2 regions of the Methylosinus sp. KRF6 genome follow, and region 1 is predicted to be linked to the other one. Evidence: riboswitches for the same ligand, from Rfam matches in the RefSeq annotation. Region 1 holds a riboswitch; the other holds the start of a gene.

Evidence for each region. A riboswitch is a leader RNA that binds a small molecule or an ion and turns the genes downstream of it on or off. The one in region 1 is predicted to bind thiamine pyrophosphate.
Region 2: another riboswitch for thiamine pyrophosphate. It lies ahead of thiC (phosphomethylpyrimidine synthase ThiC); the one in region 1 lies ahead of KP010_RS15400 (FAD-dependent oxidoreductase).

The regions. Positions count from the first base shown of each region.
Region 1 covers NZ_JAHLJF010000001.1:3,260,678-3,264,082, reverse strand. The annotation lists gene KP010_RS15410 (thiazole synthase) at 1-630, opposite strand, end outside; gene thiS (sulfur carrier protein ThiS) at 949-1,098, opposite strand; gene KP010_RS15400 (FAD-dependent oxidoreductase) at 1,067-2,128, opposite strand; TPP riboswitch at 2,156-2,306, opposite strand; gene KP010_RS15395 (YfhO family protein) at 2,362-3,405, opposite strand, start outside.
Region 2 covers NZ_JAHLJF010000001.1:2,542,572-2,545,976, reverse strand. The annotation lists gene thiC (phosphomethylpyrimidine synthase ThiC) at 1-1,497, opposite strand, end outside; TPP riboswitch at 1,569-1,670, opposite strand; gene KP010_RS12260 (OmpP1/FadL family transporter) at 1,899-3,224, shown strand; gene KP010_RS12255 (Mrp/NBP35 family ATP-binding protein) at 3,279-3,405, opposite strand, start outside.

The sequences.
Region 1 (3,405 bases):
CGTGTTGAGCAGCGCCGCGTCGAAGCCGAGCTCCATCACCGCCGCCGCCTGCGAAGGCGCGCCGAGGCCGGCGTCGACAATGAGCGGCGTATCGGGAAAATGCGCGCGCAGCGCCCGCAGACCGAAGAGATTGTTGATCCCGCGGCCGGAGCCGATCGGCGCCGCCCAGGGCATCAGCACGCGGCAGCCGGCGTCGAGCAGCTTCTCCGCGACGACGAGATCCTCCGTCGTATAGGGAAAGACGCAAAAGCCGTCGTCGCTGAGGATGCGCGCCGCCTCGACCAGGCCGAAGACATCGGGTTGCAGCGTGTCCTCCTCGCCGATCACCTCGAGCTTGATCCAGCTGGTTCCGAACAGCTCGCGCGCCATTTGCGCGGTGGCGACGGCCTCCTTGGCCGTGCGGCAACCGGCCGTGTTGGGCAATACGCGCACGCCGAGCTCGCGAATGAGCCGCCAAAAGCTCTCGCCCGCGCGCGAGCCCCCCGCCTCCCGCCGCAGCGAGACGGTGACGATCTCCGCTCCCGCCGCGCGGATCGCCTCGGCGAGAATGGCGGGCGAAGGATAGCGCGCCGTGCCCAGCAGGAAGCGGGAGGATAGGACCTCGCCATAGAGGAGGAGAGACGCAGTCATCGCATTCGGCTGGTTCGGGGCTCGACCGGAAACCGCATCGGCCATCAGTGCAGGAACAGCTTTCCGAGCACCAGAAGCGTGAGCGTGATATTGGTCGCGAGCATCCATTTCACGGTGTTGAACTCGCCCTTCAGCAAGGCGAACTCATGCTGAACGTCGCTGTTCTTCGAGTCGAAACGACGACTTCCGCAGCCTTGCGCGCTTTCTCCTCGCTCGCGCCGGCTTCTCGGAGGGCGTCGTAGATTTCCGTGACGATCGTGCTCATGGGCCGACCCTAACATGGAGTTCGTGGAGGAGGTAGCAAGTTCGACAATCCCCTCACCCTCCCTGCCGCGGCGTGACGATCTCGATCGTATCGTCCTCGACCAGCAGCGTCTCGCCGCGATCCTTGCTGCGCACGAATTCCTGGTTGACCGCCGTGGCGACGGTCTGCTCGCTAAAGCCCAATTCCTCGATGAGGCGCTCCAACGTGGGCGCCTCGACCTCGAGCGTCTGCCCATTCACCCTGATTCGCATTCATGACCTCCGGGAAGACCTCACCCGTGAAGAGGAAGCGCGCGACGCGACGCGCCAGCGCCGGCGCCAGAAGAAATCCATGCCGATAGAGCCCATTGACATAGAGCGTCCGACCCTGGCGCGAAATGCGCGGCAGATTGTCCGGAAACGCCGGCCGCACATCCGATCCCGTCTCGACGATCTCCGCCTCGGCGAAAGCGGGATGAATGGCGAAGGCCGAATTGACCAGCTCGACGATGGAGCGCGCGGTGACGCGGGAGCGCTCCTCATTCTCGATCATGGTCGCGCCGACCATGAACACGCCCTGCCCGCGCGGCACCACATAGACCGGATGGCGCGGATGCAGCATGCGGACGGGGCGGGACAATTCGATCTCCTCGCTGCGCAGCACGAGCATCTCGCCCTTGACGCCGCGCAGCGCCGCCAGCTCGCCGCGCGCGGCGAAGCCACGGCAATCGACGATCCAGTCCGCCCGCGGGACAGAATCGGCGCAGAGCCGGATGCGGACATTGTTCATTGTCTGCAAACGTTCGAACAGCGCCGCCATCGCTGCGCGCGGCTCGAGATGCGCCTCCTCGCGAAAATAGAGCCCGCCCGAGAAACGTCCGGCCAGCGCCGGCTCCAGCGCCGCGAGGGCGTCCGCGTCCAGCCGCTCGAAACGCCGGGTGCGACGGGAAAATTCGGTCAGCTCGGCGCGGTCGCGCGGCGGCGCGACGACGAGGCTGCCGGCGATTTTCGCGACGGGAATGTCCTTGGTCCAGAAGGCGAGCGCCTCCTCGCCGAGCGTCGCGACGACGGGCTCGGCGCTCTCCAGCTCGCACCAGGGCGCGATCATGCCGCCGGCGAAATGCGAGCAGCCGCGGCCCGGCCCCGCCGCTCTCTCCACCAGCTCGACCTCGGCGCCGAAAGCCGCGCCGGCGCGGGCGATCTCGAAAGCCGCGGTCAGGCCGGCGACGCCGGCGCCGATCACGCCGATCAGCATCGATGCGGCCCGATAGGGCCGAGGAATATCAGAAACATGCGGCCTCCCTACGCCAGCGCGAACTGGATCAGGTTCGAAGGGTCGCCGAGCCGCTCTTTTTAAAAAAAAAGCTCTTCGGCCTCTCAGCCTCTTGCCGCGCGCAGGGCGCGCCGGCGGCGAGGCTCCCCCGGGCGTTGCGAGAGTCGCGCAGGAATGGCGATGCGTCAAGCGGGGCCGCAACGGCTAGACGCCGGCTAGCCCCCGGATCGCCCCGTCAGCCGCCGCCACAGGCTGAGAAACGGCCGATAGACGAACCGCACCTCATGCCTGCCCTGCGGCGCGGCGACGGCGCGGAACATCACATTGGCGCGCATGATGTCCGCCGGCTCGCCGTCGATCTGCGCCGTCCAGGACGGATGAAAAATATCGTTCAGCACCACATAGCCGCCGCCCTGCGGAACATCGGCGTCGATGATTACCTCCGTATTGCCGTAAGAGCGGATGCGCGCGCCGCTCGCCTCCCCCGGCTCGGGGCGCGAATGCCGGCAGACGGGCGGCTCCTCGAGAAGCACGCTGGCGCGATAGTCGAGATCGGGCCACACGCCATCCTCGATCATCTGCGCGAAATCGACGCGCGTGGCGCAGGTCGCGAGCAGCACGCGCGGCAACGCGCGCTTGTTCTCATAGACATAGGCGTCCTTGGTGCGCGCGATGAATTCGAGATCGCCCGGCTGCAAATTCTTGTCGATCTCCTCGATCGGAACGCCGGTCGCGATGAAGCGCAGCCCGATGAGATCGGCGAGCGTCGAGCGATAGGAGGGATAGAGCTTGGAGAAGACGCGCTGATCGGGAAGCGCGAGATGATCGCCGACGCCGGTCGCCTCCTCGAGCAGGCGCAGCCGCACCGGGTTGTAGCCGAATTCCTGATCGAAGCCATGCACCAGCGAGGCGTTGGGCCAGTGGAAATCTATGCCCGCGAGCTCGGCGCGGTCGCGCCGATCCGGCGCCGCCGTCGCCGCGAGACGCGCCCGCAGCAGAGCGATCGTGTCGTTTTGCGTGTCGGCGCGCAGCACGTCGAAATTCTGCGGCGGCAGCGCGGTCGATTCATTGGGGCCGTTGTTGACGGCGAGATCGAGCGTCATCGTCGCGCCGACGGCGGCGAGCAGCGCATAGCGGCGCGCGGCGAGCTGCGGCGCGAAGGCGATGACGAGAAAGGCCAGCGCGGCGAAGCCGGCGCTCTCGGCGAGCGGCAGCAGCGCCGCGGAAAGATGATCCTTGCTCCAGGCGAGCGCAATGGC
Region 2 (3,405 bases), 720 kb from region 1:
GCGATAAGTGATGACGCCGGTCTTCACATCCTCGCGATCCGGCAGGCCGAGATGCTCCTTGGGCGTCACATAGCAGAGCATAGCGGTGCCGAACCAGCCGATCATCGCGGCGCCGATGGCGGAAGTGATGTGATCATAGCCGGGCGCTATGTCGGTGACGAGCGGCCCGAGCGTGTAGAACGGCGCCTCGCCGCAATCGCGCAGCTGCTTTTCCATATTCACTTTGATCTTGTGCATCGGCACATGGCCGGGGCCTTCGATCATCACCTGGCAGCCCTTGTCCCAGGCGATTTTCGTCAATTCGCCGAGCGTCTCCAGCTCGGCGAATTGCGCCGCGTCATTGGCGTCGGCAATGCAGCCGGGGCGCAATCCGTCGCCGAGCGAGAAGGAGACGTCATAGCGGCGCATGATGTCGCAAATCTCGTCGAAGCGCTCATAGAGGAAGCTCTCCGAATGACGCGACAAGCACCAGCGCGCCATGATCGAGCCGCCGCGCGAGACGATGCCGGTGACGCGATCGGCTGTGAGCGGCACATGGGCGAGGCGCACGCCGGCGTGAATGGTGAAGTAATCGACGCCCTGCTCCGCCTGCTCGATCAACGTGTCCTTGAACACTTCCCAATCGAGCTTGGTGGCGTCGCCGCCCACCTTCTCCAGCGCCTGATAGATCGGCACTGTGCCGATCGGCACGGGCGAATTGCGGATGATCCAGTCGCGAATATTATGGATATTGCGGCCGGTGGAGAGATCCATCACCGTATCGGCGCCCCAGCGGATCGCCCACACCATCTTCTCCACCTCCTCGGCGACCGAGGAGGTGATAGCCGAATTGCCGATATTGGCGTTCACCTTCACCAGGAAATTGCGGCCGATGATCATCGGCTCGGCTTCCGGATGATTGATGTTGGCGGGGATGATGGCGCGCCCGCGGGCGATCTCCTCGCGGACGAATTCCGGCGTCACGAAAGCCGGGACCGCGGCGCCGAAGCCCTCCCCCGCCTCGATCCGCTCCGCCGCCTGCGCAAAGGCGCGCTCGCGGCAGAGATTCTCGCGATGCGCGACATAGATCATCTCCTCGGTGACGATGCCGGCGCGCGCGAATTCGAGCTGCGTCGCCGGCGCCGAGCCGGCGGCGCGGCGGATGGCGCGCGGCGCGGGACAAGGCGGAACCAGCCGATCCTCGCCGACGAAGCCATTGTCCTCCGGCCTCACCGCGCGGCCGTCATAGGCCTCGAGCCCGGCACGGCTCTCGAGCCAGCGGCGCGCCGCCGGCAGGCCGGCCGAAAGATCGGACGTGAAACCGGCGCAGCTATAGGGGCCGGAAGGATCGTAGACGCGCAAAGGCGCGGCGCCGGCGGATGGATGAAGGGCGATTTCACGCACGGGGACGCGAATATCCGCGCGGCCGCGCGGGGAGGAATAGAGCTTGCGCGAGGCGCCGATCGGCCCGGTGGTCACGCTCTCAGGAGTCGTGGGGCGTTTGTCCTGCACGTTCATCGTCGCGCTCCCTGCTTGGACGGATGGGCGGCGGGCGACGAAGTCGGGCGCGCCGCTCCGAAAAATCGGATGACGCGTCCTGCTGGCCTTCCCTCGCGCCGGCATTACCCGGATCAGGTTCGATGGGTGCTTCTCAGCCTCTCCTCAGCGGAGCGGCGCCCCTCGCCATCGGCCAATTTTATCCGCGGCCTCGTATCGCGGCAAGCCCGCAGGCCGCGGCTGTGGCAAAAACGTGACAGGCCCCGAAATATTCACGGGCGTCCGGGCGATAGCGCTGTCGCGAGCCCCTCGCTCTGATAGGGTCTAAAACAATAGTGAGTCGTGGGATACGAACGCCGCCGGGGTTGCCGAGTGCTGCTAAATGGCGTGTGAACGGCGACCGATCTGGGGCGGGGCGATAAATGAGCGGATATTCCTGGCGTAATCTCGTCTCGACGGCGGCTCTCACAGCCTCGCTCGCGACTCCGGCGCTCGCCGCGGACGGCTATTTTCTGATCGGCTATGGTCCGCGCCAAAAGGCGCTGGGCGGCGCCGGCGTCGCCGATTCGCGCGAGTCCATGGCGCTTTCCGTCAACCCGGCCGGCATCGTCGATCTCGAGCGCCAGATGCATCTGGGCATAAGCGCCGTCATGCCGGAGCGGGGCTATTCGACCGAAGGCCTGCCCAAAGTGGTGGCGCCCGGCGACATTCGCAGCGGACGGCCGATCTTCCCGGTGCCGAACAGCGCCTATGTCTCGCCGATCGACGCCAATTCGTCCTGGGGCACGGCCTCCTACGGCAATGGCGGCATCGCCACTTCTTTCGATTTCGGCCATTATCACCCGCCGATGGGCGGCCCCTTCGGCGGCGGCTACGCCGGCGTCAATCTGGAACAGTCTTTCACCAGCTTCGCCTATGCGCAGAAATTCGGCTCGCTGGCGATCGGCATAGCGCCGACGCTCGCGGTGCAGATGATCAATCTCCAGGGCCTCAAATCCTTCTCGCCCTATTCGAGCGACATGTATCGCCTGTCCGACAATGGCTACGACTGGTCCTTCGGCGGCGGCGTCCGCTTCGGTATGCAATGGCGCGTGACCGATCAGTTTCGTATCGGCGCGGCCGCCTCGACGCCGATGTTCATGACGCGCTTCGCCAAATATGCGGGGCTTTTCGCCGATAGCGGCCGTTTCGACATTCCGGCGTCGCTCGTCGCCGGCGTCGCCTATGACGTGACTCCCGACCTCACCGTGATGGCCGATTGGCGCCATATCTTCTATTCGGGCGTCTCCTCGGTGAGCAATCCGAGCTTCCCGGTCCTCTACCGGACCCTCGGCTCTTCGAATGGCCCCGGCTTCGGCTGGAAGGACACGGATTCGGCATCCTTCGGCGTCGAATGGCGCGTCCAGCCCGGCCTCGCCCTGCGCCTCGGCTATCATTATGCGACCAATCCGATCCCGACGGACAGCGTGACCCTCAACCTGCTCGCGCCGATCATCAATGCGCATCATGCGAGCGCCGGCCTGAGCTACGCCATCACAAAGAATTCGACGATCGATCTCGCCTTCGTCTATGGCTTCAAGAACAGCGTCCGCGGGCGCGAGGCTCTACCGCAGACGCCATCGACGCCCTTCGGCGCCTATAATCAGGCCGCCAATGTCAATCTCTGGCTCCGCGGAACCGAAGTCTCCATCGGCTGGAACTACAAGTTCGACCTCGGCGACGATTCCTTCATCCCGACCCATCTCTGACGGGGGGCTCGCGAGGCTCCGCCACCTCAGCGGACGGAGCCTCTGTTCGGGCGATCAGCCGACGACGATTTTCGGCGGCGCCTTGCGCGACTGCGTTTCCAGCAAATTCTTCACCTTGGCGGCGAGTTCCTTGTAGATCGCCGCATGAGGCCCGTCCGGCGCGGAGGCCACGACCGGCGTG